DNA from 2 places in the Halomonas sp. PAMB 3232 genome. Region 2 is predicted to be linked to the other one. Evidence: predicted binding sites of a transcription regulator. Region 2 holds the regulator's gene; the other holds the start of a gene.
What was found. Region 2 encodes FliA, which starts transcription of late flagellar genes. Its sites were predicted from a motif close to CTAAAGTTNNNNNNNNNNCNGCCGATA; they were not measured.
Positions count from the first base shown of each region.

Region 1 (15,863 bases), 340 kb from region 2:
CTTCATAACACTGTTCGGGGAAATCGAAGGTGATACCCGCCTTACCTACCATTTCGGGCATGCCACCGCGATTGGTGATCAGCGCCGGTATACCATTGAGCATGGCCTCAGCAAGCACCCGCCCGGAGCTCTCCCACCAGAGGCTGGGCGCAGCCAATACGCGCGCGCGGCTATAAGGCCCTCGCATATCACTGGTATTACCCGTCACAGTCACGTTACTCAACGTGCTGCGCTGTTGCCCCATCCGCTTGGTCGTCTCACGCAGCACGGCCGACCAATCGGCGCGCGCCTCCACGACCTCAAGTTCGATATCCGGACGCTCTCGCTCGAGCTTTTCAGCCAGTTGTACGAACACGCTGGCGCCCTTCTGCCAGCTCGGATTCACAAAAAGAAGTCGCTTGCGCTCGTGCTCATCGGCAACGAAGCGGTCCGAGGCAATGAACTTGCCTACCGGCGTGGAGGTAAATCCTACTTCCTTGCGATACATGTCTGCCGTTGCTTGGCTGTCGGTTACGATCAGATCAATATCACGGCACCAGCGGGGCGATTTATAGTTGCCATTAGCCAGATAAAAGGCCACGGGGATACCTCGATCGCGGGCCTCGTCGGCGATAAGCATATCCACGGTCTGGCCACCGTAGAACCACACAACGTCCGGCTTGAAGGAATCCAACAGATATACATACTGGCTATACCAGAGCCCTTCTTCGTGCGTGGTGAAATGATTCCGGTTATAGCTGTAGCTCACGAGCATCTGATGAGTCAGAGGACCATCTTTCGCGTCAATCAACTGGTGCAGATGGGAATCGAGATCAGCGAACTGCTCCTTGAGAAGCGCCATTCCCTTGGGGTTGTCGAATACCGTCGCTCCCAGCACTTTGACGTCATACCCATTGGCCACTAACTGAAGCAGCATTTGGCGTACGGTCATGCTTGCACCGCTGGACGTATCCAAAAGGCAGAACGGGTTGGCCCATAGCAAACGAGGTTTACGTTTGGGTGTGGCGGGAGTCGTCTTGGCCATTAGGCAGCTCGCAAAAAAGTGGCAGTCTGCCTAGTCTACTTCGCGACCACGTGTACCAAAGAGGCAAATGCACCGGTTTTTAAGCAGGTATTCCATGGACTGCTTCAGGAACCAGGGTTGCGAAGGAGATAATTATAGTTACCGAATGTGCGACGCCACGCTTTAGGCTGGCCTGGTAGGAAACGTGTAAAGGAGCTGACACTGAGCCACCTAAAAGAAAACGGGGCCTTTTGGCCCCGTTCGGTTGTTTCATTAGTTGTACCGCTGAAAGAATTAACCCAGCAGAGACAGTACAGACTGCGGCGTCTGGTTCGCCTGGGCCAGCATGGAGGTACCCGCCTGCTGAAGGATGTTGGCGCGAGTCATGTTGGACACTTCTTTCGCGTAATCGGCGTCTTCGATTCGTGAGCGCGCTTCGGACAGGTTGGTCGAGGTGGTCGCCAGGTTGTCGATTACGGAGTCGAAGCGGTTCAGCGTGGCACCCAAGGTTGCGCGGTTGGTGTCCAGAGTCTTGGTCGCGGCATCGACGGAGTCGATTAGATTCTGGAAGCTGCTGTGGGCTGCGGTGCCACCACTAACGGCAAATGTGGTGCCGGTGATTTCACTGCCGCTTGCTAAGCCCAGACCCGCCACAGTCGCATCGACGGTCTTGACACTAATCACGTCTTCGGAATCGGTGTTGGAGCCAACCTGAATGCTCAGGCTGCCGCTGGCATTGAGCAAGCTAGTGCCGTTGAAGTTGTTGCTGCCTGCTACGCGGTCGATCTCGGCCAGACGCTCGTTGATCTCAGTGGTGATCGCAGTACGGTCATCGGCGGTGTTGGTATCGTTGGCGCCCTGAACCGCCAATTCGCGAATACGCTGCAGGTTGTCGTTGATCTGGTCCAGACCGCCTTCCATGGTTTGAACGAGCGAGATACCGTCGCTGGCGTTACGGCTCGCCTGATCCATACCCTTGATCTGGGCGGTCATCTTGTTGGCGATCGCCTGACCTGCTGCGTCGTCGGAGGCGCTGTTGATACGCAGGCCGGAAGAGAGACGCTCTTGCGCCTGAGCCAGCATGCCCTGGGACTTGCTCAGGTTGTTCTGGCCAATCATGGACGTGATGTTGGTATTGATGACGGACATGGGGTAATCCTCTGTGTTTAGTGGCCCAGGAGAGGCCTTTAAATCGGCGCTTGCATCGCCGTTATTATAATTAACGGCTGTTGGAGGTACTTCTTTAGGCCTTTCGCGCGATTCACATGAGAAAAAATGCGGGAGGCGCCCAACGAAAAACGGGGCCTTGCGGCCCCGTCGTTCACTTCACTCGTTGTGCTACTGCTCGAGCAATTAACCCAGCAGAGACAGTACGGACTGCGGCGTCTGGTTAGCCTGCGCCAGCATGGAGGTGCCCGCCTGCTGGAGGATATTAGCGCGGGTCATGTTGGAGACCTCATCCGCGTAGTCGGCATCTTCGATGCGCGACCGAGCTTCGGAAAGGTTGGTTTCGGTCGTTGCCAGGTTGTCGATCACCGAATCGAAACGGTTGAGCGTGGCACCCAGCTCCGCACGATTAGTGTCCAATTCTTTTACGGCGCTATCCACTGAATTAATCAAAGATTGGAAATCACTATGGTCACCACCACCTGATACCGCGGTGGCCGCTGCCTCCAGGTTGGCAACCCCACCACTCACCGCGCCCAGGTTGTCGCTAGTGGCGTCAAAGCGGCTTACTGAAATGGTGTCATCGTCAGTGGTGTTCGCGCCGATCTGAATTTCCAGGTCGTCAGTACTAACGCCGTCCAGCAAGTTAGTACCGTTGAAGTTGTTGCTACCCGCAACACGATCAATTTCTTCAATACGCTCAGTGATCTCGGTGGCAATCGCCGCGCGATCTTCTTCCGTGTTGGTATCGTTAGCGCCCTGCACCGCCAGCTCACGAATACGTTGCAGGTTGTCGTTGATCTGATCGAGACCACCTTCCATGGTTTGCACCAAGGAAATGCCGTCGCTGGCGTTACGGCTGGCTTGGCTCATACCGTTGATTTGGGCAGTCATCTTGTTGGCGATGGCTTGACCTGCGGCATCGTCGGAGGCGCTGTTAATACGCAGTCCGGAAGAGAGACGCTCCTGCGCCTGAGCCAGCATGCTTTGTGAAGAGCTCAGATTATTCTGGCCAATCATGGAGGTGATATTCGTATTGATTACAGACATGAGTATTGCTCCTTGAAGTATAACTGGCCAGCGGGCCAACTTGGCGACGCTTGTGCCGTCGCTACCAAGGGGTAACGGCTGCTATATCCAACACTTGAAGAAACAAGGCTTTTTTTATGTAGCAAAGAGTAACGCTATAGAAAAATGATGCAGAAGATCTGCGTTATTTTCAGGCTATGCGGGGGTTATAGCGTGTAACGAAGTGTTCCATATTTCTCTCAAGCCTATAACGAAAACGGGGCCTTTCGGCCCCGTCGACACTCATTAATGTGTTATTAACCAAGCAGAGATAGAACGGACTGCGGGGTCTGATTGGCCTGAGCCAGCATGGACGTACCCGCCTGCTGCAGAATGTTGGCGCGGGTCATGTTGGACACCTCCTTGGCATAATCGGCATCCTCGATACGTGAGCGCGCTTCGGACAGATTGGTCGAGGTGGTCGCCAGGTTATCGATCACGGAATCAAAGCGGTTCAACGTGGCGCCCAAAGTCGCGCGGTTGGTATCCAGGGTTTTCGTTGCGCCATCGACAGCGTCGATCAAACTCTGGAAAGTCGTGTGCGATGCTCCTGCACCGGAAAGCGCGGCAGCTGCGCCACTCACTCCCAAGGCAGCGCTAGTCGCATCGATTGTGCTCACTTCAATAACATCATTGGTCGATGTATTGGAGCCAACCTGAATGTTCAGAGTACCGCCACCGCTAACATTAAGCAGGTTAGTGCCGTTGAAGTTATTGCTGCCCGCTACGCGGTCGATCTCGGCGATACGCTCGTTGATCTCGGTCGTGATCGCCGCGCGATCGTCGGCGGTATTGGTGTCGTTAGCACCCTGTACCGCCAGTTCACGAATACGCTGCAGGTTGTCGTTGATTTGATCCAGACCGCCTTCCATGGTCTGAACGAGCGAGATGCCGTCGCTGGCGTTACGACTGGCCTGCTCCATGCCCTTGATCTGAGCAGTCATCTTGTTTGCGATCGCCTGACCGGCGGCATCGTCGGATGCGCTGTTGATGCGCAGACCGGAAGAGAGACGCTCTTGTGCCTGAGCCAGCATGCTCTGCGAAGCGCGCAGGTTATTCTGGCCGATCATGGAGGTGATGTTGGTATTGATAACGGACATGGATGAGATCCTCGGTATTTTATGGCCTGAGAAGGGCCTACAGGTCGGCGACTGCGTCGCCGTTATTATAATTAACGGCCGTTAACGTGGATTCTTGAATGGTTTAAAGCCGTTTTGTGAAAATAATTTTGCTTGCAGAAAGAACGAAAAACGGGGCCAATTGGCCCCGTTACTCTAGCTGTCAATGGCAGCACTTACCCGACTATTAGCCCAGCAGAGACAATACCGACTGCGGCGTCTGGTTCGCCTGGGCCAGCATCGACGTACCCGCCTGCTGGAGGATGTTGGCGCGCGTCATGTTCGACACTTCCTTGGCGTAGTCGGCGTCCTCGATTCGCGAGCGTGCTTCGGACAGGTTGGTCGAGGTGGTCGCCAAGTTGTCGATCACGGAGTCGAAGCGGTTCAGCGTAGCACCCAAAGTAGCGCGGTTGGTATCCAGTGTTTTAGTAGCAGTATCAACGGCATCGATCAGGCTTTGGAAGCTGGTGTGGGCGCCAGCTCCGCTAGCGGCCGTAAAGGTAGTCCCTGCGACAATCCCTCCCGACGCGCCAGTCAAACCAAGGCCCGACACGGTAGCGTCAACAGTTTTAACATTGATGACGTCTTCAACATCGGTATTGGAACCGACCTGGATGCTCAGGCTGCCGCTGGCGTTAAGAAGATTGGTACCGTTGAAATTGTTGCTGCCCGCTACGCGGTCGATCTCGGCCAAACGCTCGTTGATCTCGGTTTCGATTGCGGCGCGATCATCGTCGGTGTTGGTGTCGTTGGCACCCTGAACCGCCAGCTCACGAATACGCTGCAGGTTGTCGTTGATCTGGTCCAGGCCGCCTTCCATGGTTTGAACGAGCGAGATACCGTCGCTGGCGTTACGGCTCGCCTGATCCATACCCTTGATCTGGGCGGTCATCTTGTTGGCGATCGCCTGACCTGCTGCGTCGTCGGAGGCGCTGTTGATACGCAGGCCGGAAGAAAGACGCTCCTGCGCCTGAGCCAGCATGCCCTGGGACTTGCTCAGGTTGTTCTGGCCAATCATGGAAGTAATGTTGGTATTGATGACGGACATGGGGTAATCCTCTGTGTTTAGTGGCCCAGGAGAGGCCTTTAAATCGGCGCTTGCATCGCCGTTATTATAATTAACGGCTGTTGGAGGCACTTCTTTAGGCCTTTCGCGCGATTCACATGAGAAAAATGCGCGAGGCGCCCAACGAAAAACGGGGCCTTGCGGCCCCGTCGTTCACTTCGCTCGTGGTACTACTGCTTGAGCGATTAACCCAGCAGAGACAGTACAGACTGCGGGGTCTGGTTAGCCTGGGCCAGCATGGACGTACCCGCCTGCTGAAGGATGTTGGCACGTGTCATGTTCGACACTTCTTTCGCGTAGTCGGCATCTTCGATGCGTGAGCGCGCTTCGGAAAGGTTAGTAGTCGTGGTCGCCAGGTTATCGATCACAGAGTCGAAGCGGTTCAGCGTGGCACCCAGAGTCGCACGCTGCGTGTCGAGCGACTTGACGGCGGTATCGACATTGTCGATCAGCGTCTGGAAGTTGTCGTGAGTCGCGCCGGCACCGGAGAGAGCCGCCGCAGACCCGCTAACACCCAGCGCACTGCTAGTTGCGTCGAAAGTATTGACGGTAATAGTGTCGTTGCCGCTGGTGTTAGAACCGACTTGGATATTGAGCGCCGTGCTCGCGCCGCTTGACAACAGGTTAGTGCCGTTGAAGTTGTTGCTGCCCGCTACGCGGTCGATCTCAGCGATACGCTCGTTGATCTCGGTGGTGATCGCCGCGCGGTCATCGGCGGTGTTAGTGTCGTTAGCACCCTGTACCGCCAGTTCACGAATACGCTGCAGGTTGTCGTTGATCTGGTCCAGGCCGCCTTCCATGGTTTGAACGAGCGAGATACCGTCGCTGGCGTTACGGCTCGCCTGATCCATACCCTTGATCTGGGCGGTCATCTTGTTGGCGATCGCCTGACCTGCTGCGTCGTCGGAGGCGCTGTTGATACGCAGGCCGGAAGAAAGACGCTCCTGCGCCTGAGCCAGCATGCCCTGGGACTTGCTCAGGTTGTTCTGGCCGATCATGGAAGTGATGTTGGTATTGATGACGGACATGGGGTAATCCTCTGTGTTTAGTGGCCCAAGAGAGGCCTATAAATCGGCGCTTGCATCGCCGTTGTTATAATTAACGGCGAAGCGGGGCGATCCTTTAGCTCATTTACCCACTTTTTTATGAAAATTTGGCCTTGAAACTATAACGGGGCCTTACGGCCCCGCTGATAAAATAAATTGTCGTTACGAACGAGAGCGTATTAGCACCGTTTCGTTTGATAGCAAGGTTTACTACTTCTGCATATTGCTCAGCATATCGAACTGCTGGCCCAGGTAGCTGCTCATGGAGTTCATCTGCGCAATCATGCCATCGAGCTGGGCAAACTGCTTACGATAGCGCTCCACGTTGCGCTCGATGCTGGCTTCCATGCGCTCCTTGCGCTTATCGAGACTCTCGATTCGCTGTTCTGCACTGGTGACCGAGCTTTTAATGAGGCCATCTTCTGAGGTAATGGTCGTCAATGTTGTGCTGAGGCGCCCTGCAAAGCCTGCTTCCTTGCTGTCACCAGCGAAGAAGGCAGATAGGCCTTCAGGGTCGTTGGCAACAGCGGCATCGAGCTTTTCTTCGTCGACCTTCAAGCGCCCGCGCTCATCAATCGAGATTCCGATTTCAGACAGCCGCGTGATATCGCCGCCCGCCAAGCTGTCGCTCACGTCACGACTCAAGCGGTTTTCGATAGTGCGTACGGTACGGTCACCTATCAGCTCGCCCGAGATCTCGCCTTCGCCGTTGAACTTGGTCATGCGCTCTACGGTCGATTTCATTTCGTTGTAGTTACTGACGAAGTTATTGATCGCCTCCTTCAAGGAGTCGTTGTCTCGCTCGATCACCAGGGTGGCGGGGGATTCCGACACGGCGGTGAGATCGAGCGTTACACCCTCAATAGCGCCTTCGACGCGGTTGGTCTTGCTGGTGATCGCGATGCCGTTGACGTTGAGCGCAGCGTCCTGGCCTGGCCGCACCGTCGTGCTATCCATTGAAAGCCCATCGAGACCGGAAAACCCTGTGAGCGAGGCGTCCTTGCCGGTTTCCTTTGAGCTGAGCGCCAAACGGTATCCGGTGCCATCGTTGACAAGCGAGGCGGTAACACCCGACTCCTTATTTGCATTGATCTGATCGCGTACCTGGGCTAGCGTGCTGCCTGCCTTGATATCGACGTCAAGGCTCGTCTGCGTAGTGCCCGCGCCGAAATTGAGCTTCAATTTCGTATCAGTAGCAGTGAGCTCCTGATCCAGCGCCACACTATTGGACGCCGCGCTGCCGGCACGAGCCAGCTGAGACACGCTAATTTCAAAGCGCCCAGGGTTGGCCTTCTCACCCGCCGTGGCCAGAACGCCACTGCCGGTTACCGTGCTTTTTTGCTGTTTGAAGGTCGAGGCATCGTTTAGCGCCTTGACCGAGGTGTTGACCCGGTCCATCGCCGACTCAAGACGCCCATAGGCCGAAATTTTGGTCTTTTGAGCACTTTGCTGCTGTAAAACGGGGGTAAGCTTCTGGCGCTCAGCGGCTTTAAGCTGATCCACCAGACCGTTCAAGTCCAACCCGGAACCTACACCAAGCGCGGAGATTGATGCCATGGGTTAAATCCTCGAGTAATAAGTAGCAAAGAGTATGGGTTGATTACCTTGTTTATCGGCGGGGTGATAACGAACTTTAGGCACCTTCAAAAGATACCTCTAAAAAAAGCCCAGCGTTGTAGCTGGGCATTTCCTGTCCGTGAGAGCTGGGCCTAGCTCTGGTTGGTTTGGGCCAGCATTCCCAACTGCTGTTCGAGATAGGCACCCGTCTGATTCATTTGCGCCACCATGCTATCCATTGCTTGAAACTGAACACGATAACGCTCGACGGTTTGCCCGATGCGCTCTTCGGTTCGGCTATAGCGCTCCTGTAGCGACTCGACGCGGCTTTCTGCATTTTCTTTGGCCGTATCAAGGCGGCCGCCATCGCCTACCAGGCGCTCAAGAGACGTATTGATTTGTCCGGCCATGCCGCCTCCTTCGCTGCTCCCTGCGAAAAATTGGGCCAGCCTGTCCGGCTGGGTGGCAATGACGTTATCCAGCTTTTCGTCATCGACCTTTAGCGTACCGTCGGTTTGCAATGAAATGCCGACGTCGGACAGTACGTTGAAGCCGTCACCGCCGGTCATACCGCTAATAGCCTGACGGAGCTCGCGCTCGACGGCTCGTGTAGTCGCATCAGCGTTCAAGCCTCCCGACTGGCCCGTTTCCACATCGAAGTTGGTCAAGGTATTCAAGGTGCTCTTGAGCGTGTTGAAGCTTTCCACAAAGGTATTCACGTTCTCACGCAGTGCTTCATTATCCTGCTCGACCTTGATGGTACTCGAAGTACCGGCCTCCGTGAGCGTCAAGGTCATTCCTTGAATGGCGCCCTCGACCTGGTTGGAGGCACTGACGATATCGATACCGTTGACGTTGAACGCCGCGTTCTGTCCCTTTTGCACGACCTGAGTGTCCGAGGTGGTGACATCACCGGATAGAATGGTCGAGAAATTGGTACTTTCGATACTGGCATCAGCGCCGGTCTCGCTCGACATGACCGAGAGCCGATACCCTTGCCCGTCATTGATGATAGAGGCAGTCACCTGACCGCCGCCTTGATCGTTGATGGCGTCTCGAATGTCTTCAAGCGAACTGCCATCGGCGATCGTGATCTCGGGCATACTGCCTTCAGTCAGTGCGAAGCTGAGCGTCTGCTCACCGCTGACAACACTTTCATCAGCGCTATCCAAACGCTCTGTCACGAGGCTACCAGCAGTTGCCAGTTGATCCACCTCTACGTCGTACCGGCCCGCCTGTGCTTCGCTGGACGCAATGGCGATAACACCGTCGCCCTCGACATTGGTGGTGAGGCTTTCAAACGACGACGTATCGTTCAACGCCTGGGTGGCATCCTGGAACGTGGAAACCGCGCTTTTGAGCGCTCCATAGGCAGAGACGGTCGTGTTGGCAGATTGAACCTGCTCGGCAATGGGCTGAAGTTTGGCGCGCTCGGCGGTTTGAAGCTGATCCAATAGCCCGTTTAAATCGAGCCCCGAGCCAATGCCCAGTGAAGATATGGAAGCCATCGATTGCTGCCCCTTTAAATGTGATCGCCTGCTCTTTAGGCGAGCTGAAATTTGCCTGTGTCAATGCATTGATTATCGGCAAATCGCGCAGTGTCTTTAGCCTTTATCCCACTTTTAACTTAGTAAACGGTTATTTTCTGTAATCTTTACGACTTTTTCGGTTAAAAGAGCCACCCAAGAGGAAATAACCGCAGGGCGCAATACGTACCGAACCCAAGCGTTGAACACGCCAAAAACTTAGACCTTGGTCTAAATAGGTCAGCTCCATTACACTAGGGAAACGTTGTTCGTTAAACGATGGAGCATTCAATGCCCTGCGAAGGTGACACCCCCGGCGCCCCTGCCGCCGTAGATGCGTCTCGGCTGCGTCAGTGCCTATTCACACTGGCAGAGCTTTTGTACGTGAACGGTCATGTGTTGGAAACCGTGACGCTGCCCGGCTGCGGGTTGGCAAAGCGCGAGATCGCGGCGCTCGATGAGCAGGATGCGGGCTGGGCGGCGTGTCGTGAAATGCTTGAATCAAACGCGGCGGGAATGACCAATCAGGAAGGGCGTTTCGTGCTAACGGCGCTGGGCCGGGACATCATGTTCGACCTGTTCGGTCAGGGCGCGGCGGACTGCGCCTAGCGCAAAAGGCTCCGCTCGAACGTAAAAACGCCCGCATTTGCGGGCGTTTGTGTTTGGCACGGCGCCTTGATTAGCGCAGGCCAAGCATCGAAAGAATGAACAGCACGACGACGACCAGACCCACGATATAGATGATGTTACGCATTGCGGCGCTCCTTGCTTTTTTGCGTTTTAGGAAAATCAAAGGGTTGCTTACCCATCGAGGCAACATTCTCATCCTAGCAGGCTTTCGGGCGGTTTGCGTAATTTACGTGCGCGCAACCGCCGCACGCTCTACGCTTTTTAAAAGCCTCGTTGGTATTGCAAAAAGGAAAGCCCATGCGCGTGCGAATGTTCTCTCGGGCGGTGATGCTCGTGCTGGGGTTAGCGCTCTTGAGCGAAGGGGCGCTGGCCCAAACGCCCTCCGACGCGGCCTTCAAGGCGCTCGATGAGCAGGCCAGTGCGCTCGACCGGCTGCATACGGTCGTGGTGGCGGTGGACGGGCATCGGGTACATGAATTTCATCAGGGTGGGCCGGGGACGAGCACGCCGGTCAACGTGAAGTCGCTCTCCAAGACGGTGCTGGCGGCCATTACCGGTGCGGCGATTGAAGCCGGCGTAATCGACTCCCTCGACCAGCGGTTGGTCGAACTACTGGGTGAGCGCGTCCCAATGGGGCTGGACCCGCGCGTGAGCGACATCACCCTCGAGAACCTGCTTTCCATGCAGGCGGGGCTCGAGCGTACCTCCGGCGAGAACTACAGCGGCTGGGTCGCGAGCCCCAACTGGGTGGAAAACGCCCTTTCTCGCCCCTTCGTGGACGAGCCCGGCGGGCGCATGCTCTACTCCACCGGCTCGAGCCACCTGGTCTCCGCCGCACTTACTTACGGCAGCGGTGAATCCACCTACCAGCTTGCCCAGCGCCTGTTGGCTGAGCCTCTTCACATCACCCTTCCCCGCTGGCTGCAGGACCCGCAAGGCGTTTTTTTTGGCGGCAACGACATGCAGCTCTCACCGCGCGCGCTGGTCGAGATCGGTGAGCTGTACCGGCTGGATGGCGTAGTCGATGGCGAGCGACTACTACCGGAAGGCTATGTGGAGGCGTCCTGGACGCCGCGGGGCCGGTCGCCCTGGACGGGGGATGGCTATGGGCTTGGCTGGTTCGTGACCACTTTCGGCGACACGCCGGTCTACTACGGGCGCGGCTATGGCGGCCAGGCACTGTTCGTGATCCCGGAGCGCGCGATGACGGTGGCGATCACCTCCAACCCCAACCCGCCGTCCCCCGGTGGGCAGTTTCAGCAGCAGCTGAATCGGCTGGTAGCCCGCTTGTTACAAGCGCCACGCTAATGCTCGCTGGGTCACGCGGCGCGTTGCTCTTTCATTCACTCTTTTTTGTGCGACTGGCTCATCAGGTAGAGCGTAGCGGCCAGCGCCAGCACTGAAAGCGCTAGATAAATGGCCTCGAGCGGCGTCGTGAAGCGAATATCCACCACGGCGCGAAAGAACTCGATGATGACGGCCAGGATCACCACCCGGGTGATCTTGTCCTTGAGTTGATCGAGCGAGGCAACGTTGAAGGGGTGACGGGGATAGCGCGCTTCAGCCTGATCGATGCGTGACACGAAAAGTCGATAGATCCCCAGGCTAAAAATCAGCAGCACGATGGCGATCAGGTAGATGTCCACCGCAATGATGATGTCAGGCACCAGCGTATCATGAATGTTCTGGCTGCTATCCAGCAGATAGTAGCGGACCACATCGAGTACAACGCTGACGATATCCAGCGTGCCAACAACGAACAACGCAATGGATCCCAGCAGGCTCGGCACGACCGCCAGTAACACCAGAAAGCGTGATCGCCATAGCACGGTTTCGATACGCCGCTCCCAGCTGGACTGCTCGTCTGGCGTTTTAGGCGGTGGTGGTTGTGACTCTGACATGCATTCTCCTTGAGTGATCGATCAAACGCCTGCACGGTGCAGGATCACGTCACGCTATAGAAAATAAACGAGAATCGCGGTAAACGTGGCGCCGGTGATTAGAAACCCCAGTGCCAGCACCAGCCCGTCCCTGGCGACCAGCCCCAGTCCATAAAGCGTCAGCGCCAGGCCCGCGCCATTGGCGGAAAAGGGAACAAACTCCATGGGCGGCATGGCCAGCGCGATCAGCACGCAGGCCAGCGCCGTTGCGCGCATGCCTAGATAGCCGCTCATCCACGCCAAACGCACGCCCATCAGCCCGTCGACCCAGCGCCCGGGCTTGCGCATCCATCTGAGCGCCTTGTCGAACCCCTTGCGCGACACCGATCGGTTCAAAAGCCAGCGCGGAAGCCAAAAAAAGCGGCGCCCAAACAGCAGCTGGCTCGAGGTCAGCAGCACCAGTGCGGCCATCAGGGTGGGCACCCCGGGGATATCGCCGACGACCGGTGCCAGCACGACCAGCCCCGCCACCAGCAGCATCGGCCCGAAAGAGCGCCGCCCCACGGCGTCGACAATGTCCTCGACGCTGACGCGAGTCTTCTCGTTTTCCATTTGATCCAGCGCATCCAAAAGCTCGGTCAGGCTGGACGCATCGTTGTCATCACGCATGGGGTGGGCGCTGCTCCTGGACGTCGAGCTTGGCGCGAATGAAATCGCGGTGGCTGACATGCAGAAGATCCGCCAGGCGGCGAATGCAGTGCTCCTCGAGCGCGTCGACGCTGCCGTCCGCCCAGGCCAGCTGCCACATCAGCGCTACCAGCTCGAAGCGCTGGGCGTAGTCGTAGTGCTCCTTGATGAGGCTGACGAACTGGTAGTGGTCGACCGCCTCATCGACCTCCGCTTCGGCCAGCGCCATCAGCTCGCTTACCCGCGCGTCATCCAATCGATAGCGCGTCATCAGCATCTGCTTGAGCGCCGCCTGCTCCTCCGGGGTTTGCTCGTAGTCGGCGCGCATCACTTCGCACAGAAGCGCCGCCGTGGCGAGTTCCAGCGTCAGGTGATGGTTCTCGCGCCCTTCCGGTGCGGCCAGCGCGTCGTGAAAAAAGTCTCGAATTGCCTCCAGCATGGCCCTCTCCTTTTAAACGCTTGCCGCGTCCATGATCATCTCACACGTCTATCTACTGACTCGCCGCCGCGCAGAAAGGTCACTCCTTGCGCTTGGCGAGCTGCTCCTTGAGCTGCCTGGGCACCTGCTTGATGATCAGCCGGTCCTGGCCTTCGTCGTACTCGATGCTCGAACCCAAAAGGTGCGAGTCGAAGCTGATCGAGACGCCACCGGCGCGGCCGGTAAAGCGACGAAACTGGCTCAGCGTTTTCTTGTCCGGCGGAATCTCCGGCGAAAGGCCGTAGTCGGCGTTGCGAATGTGCTCATAGAACGCCCTGGGTGCTTGCTCGTCGACCAGTCCCGAAAGCTCCTCGAGCGTCATCGGCTCGCCGCGGCGCATCTGCTCGTGGGCGTAGTCGACCAGCGACTCGGTCTTTTCGCGACTGGCCTCCTCGTCGAGGTCTTCGCTTTCCACGTAGTCGCTGAACGCCTTGAGCAGCGTGCGGGTCTCCGCCGGGGCATCGATGCCCTCCTCCATGCCGAGCACCGCCGCCACACCGTCGGCCAGCTTCTTCGCGCCGCGGTCTTTCAAAAACGAAACGTACTGCTGGCTGCCCGCACCATCGCCCTGCTGCCACTGGGTCAGGTTGACCCGCGCGGCCAGGGTGAGCTGCTGGGTATTGAGCTGGGCGGCGGGCACCGCCTGGTGCGCCTCCCCGATGCCGATGCCTTCACGCTGATGTAACAGTGCGAAAAAAAACGTTTCGGTATCGCCCTGGCGCTGATGGGCGATGACCAGATAGCCGCCCACCGAGAGCGTTTCCTGTAATTCGCGGGCCAGCCGCTCGGTCAGCTGAGTGCTCAGCGCTTCGAACTCAAGCTCGCCTTTCGAATACGCGTCGAGCCAGGCCACCAGCGGCCCGGCCTGCTCGCCTTCGCTGGCAAACCGCCCCCAGCCCTTCGCCTTGGTGTTGTAGGTGTCCGCGAGCTTGCTGACCAACGCGGCCATCGTGTCGTCATTACTGTCGGCGGGCCCCGGGGCAGCGGTGACGGTCAGGCGTTCGCCGTCAAGTGTAGGGTCCAAACGGTGCACGATGCTTTGCAAAAGCGGCATAGAGAAACGAGCCTTTTAAGCGGTTGAACGATCGAAAGGGGTCAAGGCTTGAGCCGGTAGCCAGTGTGGAAAATCCAGCCCACCATGGCCAGGCTCACGGCGAGAAAGAGCGCGACCATGCCGACACTCGCCCAGAGGCTGACATCGCTGATGCCGTAGAAGCTCCAGCGAAAGCCGCTGATCAGATACACCACCGGGTTGGCCAGCGTCACGGCCTGCCAAAACGGCGGGAGCATATCGATGGAGTAGAAGCTGCCGCCCAGAAACGTCAGCGGCGTGATGATCAGAAGCGGCACGATCTGCAGCTTGTCGAAGCCATCCGCCCAGATACCAATGATGAAACCCAGCAGGCTGAAGGTCACGGCGGTGAGCACCAGAAAGGCGAGCATCCAGAACGGGTGGGCGATCTCCAACGGCACGAAAAAGCTCGACGTGCCGAGAATGATCAGCCCCAACAGCATCGACTTCGACGCCGCCGCCCCCACGTAGCCCACCACCACTTCCAGATACGAAATGGGCGCCGACAGAATTTCGTAGATGCTGCCGGAAAACTTGGGAAAGAAGATACCGAAGGAGGCATTCGACACGCTCTGGGTCAGAAGCATCAGCATGATCAACCCGGGCACGATAAAGGCGCCGTAGCTCACGCCGTTGATCTCGCTAATGCGCGAGCCGATCGCCGCGCCAAATACCACGAAGTAGAGCGAGGTGGAGATCACCGGCGAGACGATGCTTTGCAACAGCGTGCGCCGGGTGCGCGCCATTTCCGCCATGTAGATCGAACGGACGGGGTAGAGATTCATGAGCGCTCCTTGACCAGATCGACGAAAATATCCTCCAGCGAGCTCTGCCGGGTATGTAAATCCTTCACCAGGATCTCCTCTTCGTTGAGCACGCTCAAAAGCGCTGACACGCCGCGGCCCTCCTCTTCCTGGTGACCATCGTAGGTATACACCAGCGAGCGGCCATCACCACTCAGCGTCAGGGTGTCGACCTGCAGGCGCGGCGGCAGTGCCGGCAGCGGCGTGTGTAGCTCAAGAGTGAGCTGCTTGCTGCCGAGCTTTTTCATCAGCGCGGCTTTCTCTTCCACCAGCACCACTTCGCCGCCGTTGATCACGCCGATGCGATCGGCCATCTCCTCGGCCTCTTCGATGTAGTGGGTGGTGAGTATGATGGTGACGCCGTCGTCGCGAAGCTTGCGCACCACCTCCCACATGTCGCGGCGTAGCGCCACGTCCACGCCGGCGGTGGGCTCGTCGAGAAACAGGATACGCGGCTCGTGGGAGAGCGCCTTGGCGATCAAGACACGGCGCTTCATGCCACCGGAAAGCGTGATCAGGCGGTTATTGCGCTTGTCCCATAGCGCCAGCGACTTGAGCACCTTTTCGATGTGGGCCGGGTTTGGCGCTTTGCCAAACAGCCCGCGGCTGAAGCTCACCGTGTTCCAGACCGTTTCAAACGCCTCGTTGGTCAGCTCCTGGGGCACCAGGCCGATGCGCTCGCGCGCCTGGCGGTACTGCTTGACGTTGTCGAAGCCGTCGACGCTCACGCGCCCGGCGCTTGGGTTGACCAGCCCGCATACC
Region 1 covers NZ_CP134865.1:3,179,199-3,195,061, forward strand. The annotation lists gene RN346_RS14530 (glycosyltransferase) at 1-1,024, opposite strand, end outside; gene RN346_RS14535 (flagellin) at 1,298-2,152, opposite strand; gene RN346_RS14540 (flagellin) at 2,357-3,220, opposite strand; gene RN346_RS14545 (flagellin) at 3,496-4,338, opposite strand; gene RN346_RS14550 (flagellin) at 4,544-5,404, opposite strand; gene RN346_RS14555 (flagellin) at 5,608-6,450, opposite strand; gene fliD (flagellar filament capping protein FliD) at 6,679-7,983, opposite strand; gene fliD (flagellar filament capping protein FliD) at 8,178-9,479, opposite strand; gene RN346_RS14570 (hypothetical protein) at 9,843-10,160, shown strand; gene RN346_RS14575 (serine hydrolase) at 10,479-11,489, shown strand; gene RN346_RS14580 (YqhA family protein) at 11,525-12,082, opposite strand; gene RN346_RS14585 (exopolysaccharide biosynthesis protein) at 12,137-12,730, opposite strand; gene RN346_RS14590 (TerB family tellurite resistance protein) at 12,723-13,187, opposite strand; gene RN346_RS14595 (nucleoid-associated protein) at 13,267-14,280, opposite strand; gene RN346_RS14600 (ABC transporter permease) at 14,322-15,083, opposite strand; gene RN346_RS14605 (ABC transporter ATP-binding protein) at 15,080-15,863, opposite strand, start outside.
Region 1: the regulator FliA is predicted to act here: its motif matches at 6,522-6,548, upstream of RN346_RS14555 (flagellin).

Region 2 (15,863 bases):
ACGCAGCAACAAAAACGGCGCCTAGAGGCGCCGTTTTTGTTGGTCTGTTCTGTGGGATGCCGGGTAATCCTACGCGAGGGCGCCGTACGCGGGCCGCTGTGAATACCTCCCTGTACGCTACTTTCGCCCTCCCTGGCGAAAGATCCTCGCTACGGGTTACCCGGCAGCGCCAGCCTCAGCCGCCGCTAACTTAAAGCACACCAGGGCCGCGCAAAAGCCGGGCTCGAGTGTATTACCGGGCCCGAGGCGCGACGCTCATGGCCACGGGGTCGCCGCGGGGCACGTCAGAAATCTCCTCGAGGGTGGACTCGATCCAGCGCTCCACCTCGGCGAGCACCTCGTCCGGGGTGCGCCCGGCGGTTTCGATCGGCTCGCCGATGCGGACCCGCAGCTCGCCGGGTTGTTTGACCCAGTGGCGCCCGGGCCAGCGCTCGCCGGCGTTGTGCGCCACCGGCAGCACCGGCACGCCAGCCCGACACGCCACCACCGTGCCGCTCTTGTTGTAGCGCTTGCGGCGCCCCGGATCGACCCGAGTGCCCTCGGGAAAGATCAACACCGATAGCCCGCCTTGCAGCCGCGCCACGCCCTGGGTCAGCACCTGCTTCATCGCCCGCGCTGGCTTGGAGCGGTCGAGCCCGATCGGGCGTAACAAACGAAGCGCCCAGCCAAATATCGGAATGCGTAAAAGCTCCTGCTTGAGCACGGTACAGACCGGCGGCTTCATCACCTGCAGAAAAACGGTTTCCCATTCGCTCTGGTGATTGGCCTGAATGACGCAGGGCCCGTCAGGGATATGTTCGCGCCCCTGGATGTCGTAGCGCACGTCGCACACGCACTGGAACCAGAAGATGACGAAGTAGTTGTACAGATTGAGCAGCCGATAGCGCCAGGCCAGCGGTAGAAACGGCGTGAGTGGCAAGAACAGCACGCCGCAGGCGAGCATCACCGTAAAGTAGCCTAGATAAAAGACCAGGCTGCGCAACACGTTGGTCAAGCCGACTCTCCTTGTTCGAGGCCTTGCTCAGGAGGGCTCTGGTCGCGGGTCAGGCACCAGGCGTCCAGCATTCGACCGACTTCCAGCCGCCAGGGCTTTTGATGAACGCCGAACACGTCCAGCACTCGGCGGCAGTTGAGCACGCGTCTGAGCTTGGCGTCGTGATGATGATTCAGCGCCGTGACCTCGCCCAGCGCCACCGCCTCGCCGCGCCCTTCCAGGTGCGTGACGAGCTGTGTGCGCACCATCGAGGTAAAGGTGAACGCGCTGACCGGCTCGATGCCCGCCAGGTGGTACGCCCCCCAGGCCTCGGCACCGCATCCCTGCTGAGCGAGCATGCCGATCAGCGCCATGGCGACGGAGTCCGCCGAGGTCGGGCAGCAGATCACGTCCTCGGCGGCGCGCACGCTCTGGCCCGCTACCAGACTATCGATGATGTCGCCAAGCCAGGCGTGGCTGCCGTCGAGCGCGAACAGCGGCCCCAGCCGCACGATCAAGTGGCGGTGGTACTCGGCGCGAATCCGATTGCCGGTGGCGACCAGACGCCGCAGGCTTTCGTCACGCGGCGCGGGCACCACGTGCTCGTCGATCGGAATCTCGAAGCCCTCTTCGTAGAGCTGATCCGATACGCACCAGACCAGCGCCACGCCGTGCGCCTTGCACGCCTCCATGCACGCATCGACCGCATCGGCGTAGGCCTTCACGTCGGCCGGGGGCATGGTGTGAGGCTCGGCCAGCGGCGGAATGATCACCGCATGAGGCGCGATCGCCCCAAGCTCCTGGGCGTCCACGCCCATGCCCTGCTCGATGACCAGCTCGGTATCCGCCCGGCGGCTGGCCTCGCGGGCCAGCGCCAGGCTCAAGCAGTGCCCGGCATCCAGTATCAAAAGCTTCAAGGCAGACGCTCTCCTCTCTCACTGCGCCAAACGTGGATCACATGAGCGACGGGGTTTAGAACGGAATTTCGTCGTCGAAATCGTCGAAGTTACCCGGGTCCGGCGCGCCGAAGCGGCCGTTTTGATCGTTCGGCGCGCTTTGGCCACCGCGATTGGGTGCGCCTTGACCGCCCTGCTGGGGAGCACTCTGCTGACCGCCGCCGTACTGATTGCCCTGGGGCGGCGCGTTCTGATGGCTGGGCTGGTTGTTGGGCTGATTGCCAGGATAGCTCTGGCCACCCTGCGGGGCGCCGTTCTGATAGTTCTGCTGCGGCGCACCGCCGCCCTGGAAATCGCCGCCGCGGCTATCGAGCATCTGCATGTCGTTGGCCACGATCTCGGTGCTGTAGCGGTCCTGGCCGTTCTGGTCCTGCCACTTGCGGGTTTGCAGGCGTCCTTCGACGTAGACCTTGGAGCCTTTTTTCAGGTACTGCTGGGCGATCTCGGCGGTCTTGTTGAACAGCACGACGCGGTGCCACTCGGTGCGCTCCTGGCGCTGGCCGCTTTGGCGGTCGGTCCAGGTATCCGAGGTCGCCAGATTCAGGTTCGCTACCGCCGTGCCCGACGGCGTGAAACGTACTTCCGGGTCCTGACCCAGGTTACCGATCAAAATGACTTTGTTAATCCCGCGCGCCATGGCTCGCTCCTATCTGGTAAGTCCGTACTGGTAAGTCCGTACTGGTAGTTCGGTTCTCGTATTCGTCGATCGCCCATCGGCGATCGCGCAGTGTCCTCGCAGGCGTTAAGGGTATCACCAATCCCGCCGCGACGATGTCTCTGTTTGTGTGTGCCGGTCAGGGCTTGTCCGTGGGAATCAGCTTGTCCAGCGCCCCGCGATCGAGCGCCTTGCGATTGACCTTGAGATACATCAGCCGCTCCTCCGGCACCACCATCACATCCTCCACGCCGACCACATCGGCGAGGCGCTGCATCAAAAGCTCCAGCGTATCCGGATGGGTGTCGTCGCCCAGCGCCACCACTTCGCTTGAAAGCGGCGGCGGCGAGGGCAGGCGCCACATGAACAGCCACCAGCCAAGCGCCAGCACCGCGCAGCCCACGAACACTGCGTCCAGACCGAAGGCGCTGGAAAGCGCCCCGCCCAGCGTGCCGCCCAGAAAGGCGCCGAGAAACTGGCTGGTGGAGTAAACCCCCATGGCGGTGCCCTTGGCGCCCGCCGGGGCGAGCTTGCTCAGCATCGACGGCAGCGTCGCCTCGAGCAAATTGAAGCCGGTGAAATAGACGAAGAGTCCGGCAAACAGCGCGTGGCCGTGGGAGATCGGCAGCGCCAGCGCCACCAAACTCAGACCGATCGCGCCGATCGCCACCAGGCACACCGCTTTGATCTGCTGGCGCTTCTCGGCCAGGATCATCAGCGGCACCATGGCGACGAACGACAGCGCCATGATCGACAGATAAGCAAGGCCGTGGTACTCGATGGACACGCCCGCCTCGACGAGGCGAAACGGAATCGCGACGAAAATCGCCATCAGGATCAGGTGCAGCGAGAAGATCGACGCGTTCAAACGCCACAGATCCCACCGGGCCGCCACGCTCTTGAACTGGGCGCGGTCCATGCCCACGTCCTTGTGGCGCAGCCGGCGCGGCGCCGGCGGCACCCAGCGCCACAGCACGAAGAGCCCGAGCAACGTCAGCGCCGCCGTGACCCAGAATACCCCGGCAAGCCCGGCCTGGCTTGCAAGCCAGGGGCCGAGCACCATGGCGATGGCAAACGACACGCCGATCGAAAGCCCGATGGTGGCCATGGCGGCGGTGCGCACCTGTTCGCGGGTTTGATCCGCCAACAGCGCCATGATCGCCGCCGCCACGGCGCCGGCCCCCTGTAGTGCCCGGCCGGCGATGATGCCGCCAATGGAGTCGGCGCTGGCGGCCACGATACTGCCAAGCGCAAAAATCAAAAGCCCAAGGGCGATGATGCGTTTGCGCCCGAAACGGTCCGACAGCAGGCCGAAGGGGATTTGCAGTGTGGCCTGGGTGAGCCCGTAGACCCCCAGCGCCACGCCGACCAGCAACGGCGTGGCGCCGGACAGCGTGTCGGCGTAGAGCGCCAGCACCGGCAGCACCATGAAAAGCCCGAGCATGCGGGAGGCATAGAGCCCGGCCAGCCCACTGATTGCGCGGCGCTCGGAAGCCAGCAGCAGTGTGGAGAGGTTGCGCATAGTGCCCTTTGAAGTAGAACCAGGTGAACGAGCGGTACCCGTCGAGGCGCCTTTGAAACGCGCGCCTTCAAGACAACCGACGATGAAATGCCGATTTGGAAAAGCCCTCCATTCTAGCGCTTCGCGCCGGCGCTGGAAACGCTCGCCTTGCGACAAAGCGTCCCGCCCGCTTTGCTGTAATGGGGCATAAGTACTTATAATTACGCTTTTGCCACGCGATTCGAGGTGTTGATGGACAGCATTCTGGTCAGAGGTGCACGCACTCACAACCTCAAGCAGATCGATGTGGAGCTGCCGCGCGACAAGCTGATCGTGATTACCGGCCTTTCCGGCTCGGGGAAATCCTCGCTTGCATTCGATACGCTATACGCCGAAGGGCAGCGCCGCTACGTGGAGTCGCTCTCCACCTACGCGCGCCAGTTTCTTTCCATGATGGAAAAGCCTGATGTCGACCACATCGAGGGGCTCTCCCCGGCCATTTCCATCGAGCAGAAGTCGACCTCTCACAACCCGCGCTCCACCGTCGGCACGATCACCGAAATCTACGACTACCTGCGCCTGCTGTTCGCCCGCGCCGGCACGCCGCGCTGCCCGGAGCACGGCGAGGACCTGGAAGCGCAGACCATCTCGCAAATGGTCGACCAGGTGATGAACCTGGAGGAAGGCACCAAACTGATGCTGCTGGCGCCGGTGGTGAAGGGCCGCAAGGGCGAGCATCTGCAGCTTCTGGCCGAGCTTCGCGCCCAGGGCTTCGTGCGCGTGCAGATCGACGGCCAGATCCTCGAACTCGACGACATCGCCCCGCTCGACAAGCGTAAGAAACACGACATCAGCGTGGTCGTGGATCGCTTCAAGGTGCGCGACGATATCGCCCAGCGCTTGGCCGAGTCCTTCGAGACCGCGCTGAACCTGGCCGACGGCACGGCGATGATCCACTTCATGGACGGCGACCGGGAGGACCTGGCGTTCTCCTCGCGCTTCGCCTGCCCGGTGTGCGGCTACTCGCTCTCCGAGCTCGAGCCGCGCATGTTCTCGTTCAACAACCCCGCCGGTGCCTGCCCCACCTGCGACGGTCTCGGCATCCAGCAGTATTTCGACCCGGAGAAGCTGATCAGCCACGACGAGCTGTCGCTTGCCGAAGGCGTGATCAAGGGCTGGGACCGGCGCAATATCTACTACTTCACCCAGCTTCAGGCGCTGGCCAGCCACTTCGATTTCGCCCTCGAAACGCCCTGGAACGAGCTCTCCAAACGCCAGCGCGACATCATTCTCAACGGCAGCGGCAACGAACCCGTGCCGTTTAGCTACGTCAGCGACCGCGGGCGCAAGGTGACCCGCGAGCACGCGTTCGAAGGCGTGCTGCCCAACATGCAGCGCCGCTATCGGGAAACCGAATCGAACATGGTGCGCGACGATCTGGCCAAGTACATCGCCATGAAGCCCTGTACCGCCTGTAACGGCACGCGCTTGCGTCGCGAGTCGCGCCACGTCTTCGTCGACGATCGCAACATCGCCGACATCGTGCGCACGCCGATCGGCGAGGCCTGGGACTACTTTGCCAACCTCGCGCTTCCCGGGCGCAAGGGCGAGATCGCCGAGAAGATCGTCAACGAGATCCACTCGCGCCTGGAGTTTCTGGTCAACGTCGGGCTCGACTACCTGAACCTCGAGCGCAGCGCCGACACGCTCTCCGGCGGCGAGGCGCAGCGTATCCGTTTGGCGAGCCAGATCGGCGCGGGGCTGGTCGGGGTCATGTACATTCTCGATGAACCCTCGATCGGCCTGCACCAGCGCGACAATGATCGCCTGTTAAAGACGCTGGAGCGACTTCGCGACCTGGGCAACACCGTGATCGTCGTCGAGCACGACGAGGACGCGATCCGCGCCGCCGATCACGTCCTCGATATCGGTCCGGGTGCCGGCGTGCACGGTGGTGAGATCGTCGCCCAGGGCACGCCCCAGGACATCATGGACAACAAGAACTCGTTGACCGGGCAGTACCTTTGCGGCACTCGCGAAATCGCCGTGCCGCCGTATCGCATTCCCGGCAATCCGGAAAAGCAGCTGGTGGTGCGCGGGGCGACGGGCAACAACCTGCAAAATGTCACGCTTACGCTGCCGCTGGGGCTGTTCATCGCCATCACCGGGGTATCGGGTTCGGGCAAGTCGACGCTGATCAACGGCACCCTGATGCCGATCGCCGCCCGCGATCTCAACCGGGCCACCACCATGACACCGGCGCCCTACAGCGCCATCGAAGGGCTCGACCAGCTCGACAAGGTCATCGACATCGATCAAAGCCCGATCGGGCGCACGCCGCGCTCCAACCCGGCAACCTACACGGGCATCTTTACCCCGATCCGCGAGCTGTTCGCCGGCACCCAGGAGGCGCGCTCGCGAGGCTACAAGCCCGGGCGTTTCAGCTTCAACGTCAAGGGCGGACGCTGCGAAGCGTGCCAGGGCGAGGGCATGATCAAGGTAGAAATGCACTTTCTGCCGGACATCTACGTGCCTTGCGACGTGTGCAAGGGCAAGCGCTACAACCGCGAAACCCTGGATATTCATTACAAGGGCAAGAACATTCACGACGTGCTGGAAATGACCGTCGAGGAGGGTCTCGAGTTCTTCAGCCCGGTACCGGCCATCGCGCGGCGCCTGCAGACGCTTCTGGACGTCGGGCTCTCCTACATTCGCCTGGGTCAGAGCGCGACCACGCTTTCCGGCGGCGAAGCCCAGCGGGTGAAGCTTGCCCGCGAGCTTGCCAAACGCGATACCGGCCAGACGCTCTACATTCTGGATGAGCCGACCACCGGTCTACACTTCGAGGATATTCGCCAGCTCTTGACGGTGCTCCACCGCCTACGCGATCACGGCAACACCATCGTGGTCATCGAGCACAATCTCGATGTGATCAAGACTGCGGACTGGATCGTCGATCTGGGCCCGGAAGGCGGCTCCGGCGGCGGGCGGATCATCGCCGAGGGCACCCCGGAGCAGCTGGTGAAGAAAAAAGGCTCGCATACCGGGCAATTTTTGGCGCCGCTATTGCAAAAAAAGAAGTGAAAAAATAAAAAAACGATAAGGCAATGTCAGGCAAGCCGCCGTATCGTTCCCCTTTGGCCGTCACCGCCGGCCCTGAGCGGCGGCACAGCCCGGGCACGCAGTCAAGAGAAGGAGACACCGAGCATGAGTCAGGAAAAGAGCTGTATTGTTCGCCACTTCAACCATTATTACTCGTTGTCAAAAGACGAAGAGCAGCTGCTTGATTCGCTCGAAGAGAGCCCGCTCGATCAAAAGGCAGGGTCACTTCTGTGGGAGATGAAGGACCCCGCTCAGGAGTTTTGCACGCTGCGAAGCGGCTGGGCCTACTCCTATCGCCATTTGGAAAACGGCGATCGTCACATCATGGAGGTGTACCTGCCCGGTGACATCATCGGCCTGCGCGAATTCGCCTTCTCCCAGCGGCTGGAAAACGTGCGCTTCATCACCGACGCCGTGGTGTGCCGTTTTCCGCACAAGCGGATGATCGATCTGTTCAGCCAGTCGCTGCCGCTGACCTCGGTCATGTTCGCCATCAGCAGCCGCCAGCAGTCGCTTCTGACCGAGCGGCTGGTGAACCTGGCAAGACGCACCGCCCGCCAAAAAATGGCCCACTTCATCCACGAGATGTACGTCCGCCTGAGCCAGACCAACCCGGCTTTGACCGGGCAGTTTCGCCTGCCGCTCTCCCAGGAGCAGCTCGCCGACGTACTGGGACTCAGCCCGGTGCACGTCAGCCGCACGTTCACCGCGCTTAGCGAGGCGGGGCTCATTTATCGCGACCGCCATCACATCAACATCCCGGACCTGGCGGCGCTTGCCGCCGAAGGCGAGTTCGACGACTGTTACTTAAGCGACAACGTACGGCCGCTGCTCGGCCAGTCGGAGTGATGCGTATCTTTTCTCGACATCAATACTCGGCGAACCGTCCCATGACGTCTCACACTGTTGCCGCGGCCGCGCTCGGCGTCGCCGGGCTCTTCGTTTTCGCCACCGCCGCCCAGGCGGCGCGCTATCCGGTCAGCGATGACACCGCCTTCGGCGCCTGGCACGCCGCGACGACCACCGATGCCGGCCAGCGTCACTTTCGCGCGCTGGAGGCCGAAAGCTATTCGGACGCCATTTTGAGCGTGAACGCTACCGAAGGTGTGTGCCACCTGCCCTGGCTCGAACTACGCGTGACCCTAAAAGAGACGCAGTCCGAGAGCCGCGCGGTGAACCTGGTCCCGGCGCGGCTGCGCGTCGACCAGACGCCGATCATGGAGACCATGGCGGAGTTCATCGTCGAAGAGGGGGATGACGGCTTCTACAGCCACTTCTACCTGGGCGAGCTCGACGCGCTACTGGCGCGCATGAGTGAAGGCGAGCAGCTGTTCATCGGCTTCGAGCAGGGGAGTGCCACGCCCTGGACCATGACGTTTGATCTCGACGGCGCCGGCCAGGCGATTCAGGAGATGCAGCGACGCTGCGCCGGGGCTTAAGGCGTAACCCGCGCCGGCTCCGGGGCGGGAGTTCGCAGCACGAATTCGACGCGGCGGTTGGCGGCGCGCCCTTCCCGCGTGTCGTTGCCGGCGAGCGGGCGCGTGTCGGCGTAGCCCACGGCGCGTAGCCGCTGCCGCGCCACGCCCTCCTGCTCGAGATGGCGCACCACCGCGATCGCCCGCCCGGTCGAAAGCTCCCAGTTGGAGGCGAACGCCGCGGTCGAAATCGGCACGTTATCGGTATGGCCTTCCACCGACACCTCGCCCTCGAAGGTGTCGATCACCTCGCTCAATCGCTCGAGCACGCCTTCTCCCTGGGGGGTCAACTCGGCGGCGCCGCTGGCGAACAGCAGGCTGTCGTCGATGCGCAGGGTCACGCCTTCGCGCCCCTGGCTGACGCTTACGCCCTGAATGTCGAGCGCGGCCATGGCCGGCGATAGACCGCTGTCGCGCGGCAAGATTCCCGAGGAGAGCGGCTGAAGGCCCTGGCCTTCGTTTGATGCCTCGCCGCCGCTACCCGCCGGCGTCAGTGCCAGCAGGAGCACGAACAGCGTGATCAGAAGGGTCAATACGTCGAGGTAGCTGGTCAGCCACCCCTCCTCGCCGTCGCCGCCGGTAAAGGGCGTTTCCAGCGCGTGGCGGGCGTCACAATTGAGCATGGCGCTAGCCTTTCGCCGCGACGCCGCTGCCCGGGCGCGGCTTCACGTGGGGGTCGTTGATCTCGTCGTGGTAGTTGGCCACGAACGAGTTCAGCGTCTCTTCGATGAACGACGGCAGCCGGCGCTTGGTGATCAGCGAAATGCCTTCGAGCACCATGTTCATGGTGATCAAGCGCTCCTCGGTGCGCCGCTCGAGCTTCACCGCCACCGGCTTGAACACCAGGTTCGCCAGCAGGATGCCGTAGAAGGTGGTGAGAAGCGCCACCGCCATGCGCGGGCCGATCACCTCGAGATCCCCGGCGTCCATGACTTCGAGCATGTTGACCAGCCCCACCAGGGTACCGATCATGCCAAACGCCGGCGCGTAGGTCGCCATGGTGCGAAAGATCTGCGCCTCGGCGTGCTCGCGGGCCTTGAGCCTGGCGATACGCCAGCGCAGCATGTCAAAGATCTCGTCTTCCTTGGTGTTGGCGATGACGAGCTGGATGCCGGTGCGCAAAAACGGGTTGCGGGTGTGTTCGAGCTCGCGCTCCACTGCGCGCACGTCGCCCTTGAACCAGAGCCTGGCCATGGAGACTAGCTCGTCGATGTCGTCGCGCACATAGGTATTCTCGCGGCGAAATACCAGCCCCACCAGGCGTACCACGCGCACCACTTCCTTGAGCGGATAGCTGATGAAGGTCGCCGCCAGCGTGCCGGTGATGACGATGGCAAGCCCGGGCAGGTTGATGAAGCTTGCCGCGGACTCTGCGGTAAAGAACAGCACGCTCACCAGCAAGAGGATGCTGGCGCCTATTCCAATCAGGGTAGAGGGGTTCATCGACGGCTCCTCGCCGGTTGGGGTTAACAGTGAAAAGGTTTAGTCCGGCTCGTGCAGACGCGCCCGCAAACGGCTGATGGCTTGGCTGTGTAGCTGCGACACGCGCGACTCGGTGACGCCCAGCACCGCGCCCACCTCCTTGAGGTTGAGCTCTTCCTGGTAGTAAAGCGCCATCAACAGCTTTTCGCGCTCCGGCAGCGCCTCGATCGCGGCAATCAGGGTTTCGCGCTGCTGGCCGTCCAGTAGCTCCTCGAAAGGCGCGTTCAGCGACTCCTGAATCGGCTCGCCGCCCTCCTCCAGAAGCTCCTCAAAAGGCAGCAGATGGCCACTATTAGTGTCCGCCAGAAGCTGCTGGTACTCGTTAATTGGCATGTCCAGATCGCGGGCGATCTCGCTCTCTTCCGGGGGGCGGCCAAGGCTTTGCTCCAGCCGGCGCACGGACTCGTCCATGGCCCGGGCCGAGCGGCGTACGCTGCGCGGCAGCCAGTCCCGGGTGCGCAGCTCATCGACCATTGCGCCGCGAATTCGCTGGCTAGCAAAGGTGGCGAAGCTCGCCCCCTGGGCGGCATCAAAACGCCCCAGCGCCTCTAAAAGCCCTACCATGCCGGCCTGGATCAGATCGTCGAGCTCGATGCTGGCCGGCAAACGAACTTGCAACGCCAGCGCCTGGCGACGCACCAGCGGCATGTGCTGGTTGACCATATCGCTGTGTTGGATTCTTCCCTTTGCTGTATACATCGGCGTGCCCCTGGCTAATCGCTGGTCACTGATAGTTCACAATCACTTGAAGCCCTCTCACCCTCACCGGCGGCTGGCCACGCCCCAACGCGAAACGAAACTCGAGCGGCGCACCGGCATTGAGCCCGGCAAGGCCGGTGGCACTGCCGCGCTGGCCGTCGAGGGCGACGCAGCGCTCCGGGTGGCAAAGCCAGGCATGGATATCGGCCCCCGGCGGCGCTTCGAAGCGCCAGTTGACGCGCTCGATGCGCCCCTGATGAATCTCGGCACTGGGCGGCGGCGCGAGCGCCTGGCTGGCACTTGCCCGGTCGCTCATCGCGACCATCAGCCCAGTCGTATCGACACTCCAGCTGCCCCCGCCCGCCAGGGCCGACAGAGAAAGCCCGCTGGCCACCACCCCCCTCAGCGCTGCGAGAATGACGTTTCTCATTAGCATAACCTAACCATAGTGGCTCACTCAGTATGGCCTACCTGGCCAAAAGCAGCAGTTCGATCCCCAGGTACGCCGTCGCCGCCGCGCGCAGATTCTCGAGCAGCCCGGCGCGGGGCAGGCCCGGCTCATGCAGCGCCAACAGCCGTTTGGGCCCCTGGTGTTCGCTGACCAGGCGCAGCGTGCGGTACATGGCGGCGAACGCCTCGGCGTCGCTTCGCACCCACAGCGCCCAGCGCGAGTAGCGCGCGCAGAGCGCCTGGAGCGGCGCATCGGCGTCCACCGGCACGACCTCCCAGCTCTCTGGCGTTGCCGCCCAGCGCCGGCCAAGCCGCGACCACTCGTCGAGGCGCGCGATCACCGGCTCGCGCTGCTTCGACCCAAGCCCGACCACGGCGAGCGGTATTTTGGCGACATGCGCGTCTGCGACATGCGCGTCTGCGACGTGCGCGTTGGCGACATGCGCGTCCGCGACGGGCGCATCGACAGCGCGCGCATCGGCTTCGCTCGCCTCCAACGCCTGAGCCTGCCGCACATCGTCGTCGCCTTGCGCGTCGGCCGACTGGCCGGTGCGCAGGTTCGCCCACTGGCGCAGCCCCGCGGCCTGGTCCTGGCCGCTCATGCAAAGGTCTCGCGGCTGACGCTGCCAAACTGACGGATCGCGTCGCGGGTCATTAGAAAGTGCATGATCGCGTCCGCCAGCGCGCTATCGCGGCGCTTGCGCGGGCTACCCAAAAGGCGCAGTAAATCCTGCTGCAACGCCTGGGCCTCTTCGTCCTCGGCGCTGTCCAGGTGGGTGGCCACGCACGCTACGCCGCTGGCCATCAAGAGCCGTAGCTCAGCGCTGACCTCGCCGCCGTCCGACTCCTTGAGCGCGCGCCAAACGCGTTTGGTCAGCGCTACCGTGCCTTCACTTTGCAGCTGGGTGATCAAAAGCGACAGCGCCTCGCTCCCCAGCCGCGCCGGCGTGAGCCAATAGCGCTTGGCGACCCGCCGCGATGTTTCCGGGTCGCGCAGTTCGCCGCGCCAGGCGAGCAGCCGCCGGCCCGCGACGTCGGTAACCTCGGCGTGGGCGCTGTAGAGCGAAAGCGACTGACCGCGAAAGCGCACGGGCACCTGGTGGCCCAGGGTCGCCTCGTCAAACAGCGCGGCCATGGCGTAGCGCTCGCCCTGCCAGTATACCCGCTGGCTTCCGCTGACCCGGCTGACCCAGGTCAAGCGCTCGGCTTCCAGCGCGTTAAGCGTTTCGCCCTCGACCAGGGTGGGCAGCAGATGCACCGCGGCCTGGCGCTGCGCATCGATGCGCGCCTGCCAGCCGGCGCTCTGGCGGTGCTGTAAAAGCGTCAGCGCACAGAGGCGTCCGTCGGCATCGAGATTCAGATCCGGCATCGACCACTCCATGCCGCGCTCGGCGCGCCGGGGCGACCACACCACCCCCAGCGCGCGCTGCTCATGAGAGCGGTCTGCAAGCGCTGCCAAACGCTGGTCGTGGAGCACGCCGGGCAGCGCGGCGATATCCCAGCTCGCCTCCAGCAGAGAGAAGCCGGCAACGCGCTCGCGAAGGCTCGCCATCAGCAGGCCAAGGCGCCGCCCCTGGCCCAGCACTTCCCGCGACCAACGCGGCGCCAGCGCCTCGCTCGACCAGGCCGGGCGGGCGGGTTCGCGCTCGCGCACGTCGGTCATGGCGTGGGTGAGCGCCTGGTCCACCAGCGCCGTCGGCTCGGCCAGCTGCATGTCCTCCGGTACGCGCTGGCCGTTGGAGCAGAAAAGTACGCGCAGGCCAAAGCGCATGACGATATCCAGAAGCGGCGCCAGCCGGCCCGCCTCGTCCTGCTTGGTAATGATGCAGTCGTCGAGCTCCGCCCCGGCCGCCCGCGCCGCCTGGCGGTAGCGCAGCACTACCTCTTCCAGGGTTTCCGGCTGGCTGGCGGCGTTGAGCACCAGCACCAGGCGCACCCTAGAGCCGCCGCCCTGCAGCTGGTCGATCTGGGTGATGACGCGCTGGTCGCGCTGGCTCATGCCGACGGTGTCGATGATCACCCACTGCTTGCCGCCAAGGCGTCCGAGCAGGTCGTCGATCGGCTGTTCGTGATCGAGGGCGTACATCGGCGTGTCGAGCAGGCGGGCGTAGATCCGCAGCTGTTCGTGGGCGCCGATACGGAAGCTGTCGGTGGTCACCAGTGCCACCGGGCGCGTGCCGTGGCGCATGACGAAGCGCGCGGCGAGCTTGGCGGTGGTGGTGGTCTTGCCCACGCCGGTCGGGCCGACCAGCGCCACGATGCCGGTCTGGTCGAAAAACGCCTCTTCGCTGTCGAGTACCTTGAGCCGCGCGACGAGCTGGCGGTGCAGCCACGCGAGAACCCGCTCGTCCTGGGGCGACAGTGCGCCGAGCGATTCGGGCAGTGCCGCGCTGATCTCCTCGCAAAGCTCGTTGCCAAACCCCACGCGAGCGAGCAGCGTGTTGAGCGTTTGCGCCGTCGACGGCGCCGGCGCACTCGCCACGTGAGTGCGAGCGAGCAGCGCGCGCATGTCCTGCATCTCCTGCAAGAGACGCTCGCTGACCGCCTCGAAAGGCTGGCTCGCGCTTGCCGGCGCGGTGGAGGGCGGCGCCTCGAGCGCCGCGGCAACGTGCGCGTAGGGGCGATCGACGTCGGCTAAACGCTCCCTTGAAGGCTCGATGTCCGGTTGAGGCGCTGGCGGCGCGGTGTGATCCAGCGCGGCGTCCTCGGCCATGGCCAGGATTTCGACACCGGTGTCCGTGCGCCGGTTGGCGACGATCAGCGCCTCGTCGCCCAGCGCCGCGCGCACCTGGCGCATGACATCGCGGCTGTTGGCACCGATAAAGCGTCTTACGCTCATGGCTCTCCCCCTTCGTTATTCAAAGCGCGCCCGCAACGTCTCATCGCGACCCGCCCACCAGCGTGGTGATTCTGAGCGTGCGGTCGTCGGGAATTTCGGCCTGGGACATCACCACCAGGTGGCGCAGCCGGCGGCGCAAAAAGCGCGCGACGATGGGGCGCAGCGAGTGCTGAACCACCAGCACCGGCGGCTCGCCGCTGGCTTCCTGGCGCTCCAGCGCCTGCTGGGTCTGGTTCATCAGCGTATCGGCCAGCCCCGGCTCCATGGCGCCGTTGCCGTTCATGGCCTGGATCAACACCTGCTCGAGCTGGGCGTCCAGGCCGATCACGTGAAGCGCCTCCTGGCCTGCGAACCACTGCTGGGTAATCGAGCGCCCCAAACTGATGCGCACCTGAGCGGTCAGCTCGCCCACGTCCTTCTGCTGGCCGGCGACGTCGGCCAGGGTATCCAGAATCGTGCGCATGTCGCGAATCGAAACGTCCTCTTCGAGCAGGTTCTGCAGGATGCGCTGGAGCGTGGTGAGCGAAATCGCCTTGGGCACGACCTCTTCGACCAGGGATTTCTGCTCGTCGCCGAGCTTGTCGAGCAGCTTCTGCACTTCCTGGCGGCCGAGCATTTCCGGCGAGTGGCGGTGCAAGAGGTGGTTCAAGTGCGTGGCGATCACGGTGCTGGCATCGACCACCGTGTAGCCAAATACCTGGGCGTGCTCGCGCTGGCTGGCATCGATCCACACCGCCGGCAGGCCGAAGGCGGGGTCCTCGGTGGGCGTACCCGACAGCTCGCCGGAGACCTGGCCCGGGTTGATCGCCAGCCACTTGCCCGGCTGCGCCTCGGCGCGGCCGATCTCGGCGCCCTTGAGCGAGAGCACGTAGGCATTCGAGGAGAGTTCGAGGTTGTCGCGAATGTGCACCACCGGCGGCAGAAAGCCGACCTCCTGGGCAAACTTCTTGCGCACGCTCTTGATTCGCGCCAAAAGCTCGCCCTTCTGGCGCGAGTCGACCAGCGGGATCAAGCGGTGGCCAACCTCGAGCCCCAGCGTGTCGACCAGCTGCACGTCCTCCCAGCTCGCCTCCGGCGTTTCCTGCATTGGCACCGGCGCCTGGGCCATGTCCTCGCTTACCAGCACCTTCTCCTGATGGCGCTTCAGATACCAGGCGAGACCGCCGAGCAGCGCGGTGAAGATCAAGAACACCAGGTTGGGCATGCCGGGCACCATGCCCAGAAGTCCCATCACCGCGGCGGCGAGAATCATCACCTGCGGATTGACGAAGAGCTGGCTGAGCATCTGCTGGCCCACGTCCTGCTCGGTGTTGACGCGCGATACCGTCACGCCAGCGGCGGTGGAGATCACCAGCGCGGGGATCTGCGCGACCAGGCCGTCGCCGATGGTCAAAAGCGTATAGGTGCGCCCGGCGTCGGCGAAGCTCATGCCGTGCTGCATCATGCCGATGACCAGCCCGCCGATGATGTTGACCACCATGATGACCAGCCCCGCCATGGCGTCACCGCGCACGAACTTGCTGGCACCGTCCATGGAGCCGTAGAAGTCGGCCTCCTGAGCGACCTCGGCGCGGCGCTTCTTGGCATCCTCCTCGCCGATCAGGCCCGCATTCAAATCGGCGTCGATCGCCATCTGCTTGCCGGGCATGGCGTCCAGAGTGAAGCGCGCGCCGACCTCGGCGATGCGCCCGGCGCCCTTGGTGATGACCATGAAGTTGATGATCACCAGGA
Region 2 covers NZ_CP134865.1:3,521,774-3,537,636, forward strand. The annotation lists gene RN346_RS16210 (1-acyl-sn-glycerol-3-phosphate acyltransferase) at 233-994, opposite strand; gene RN346_RS16215 (sugar nucleotide-binding protein) at 991-1,890, opposite strand; gene RN346_RS16220 (single-stranded DNA-binding protein) at 1,946-2,566, opposite strand; gene RN346_RS16225 (MFS transporter) at 2,724-4,106, opposite strand; gene uvrA (excinuclease ABC subunit UvrA) at 4,338-7,169, shown strand; gene RN346_RS16235 (Crp/Fnr family transcriptional regulator) at 7,293-8,036, shown strand; gene RN346_RS16240 (hypothetical protein) at 8,078-8,626, shown strand; gene RN346_RS16245 (OmpA family protein) at 8,623-9,285, opposite strand; gene RN346_RS16250 (motility protein A) at 9,290-10,105, opposite strand; gene RN346_RS16255 (RNA polymerase sigma factor FliA) at 10,145-10,843, opposite strand; gene RN346_RS16260 (flagellar protein FlhE) at 10,869-11,273, opposite strand; gene RN346_RS16265 (hypothetical protein) at 11,311-11,808, opposite strand; gene flhF (flagellar biosynthesis protein FlhF) at 11,892-14,132, opposite strand; gene flhA (flagellar biosynthesis protein FlhA) at 14,173-15,863, opposite strand, start outside.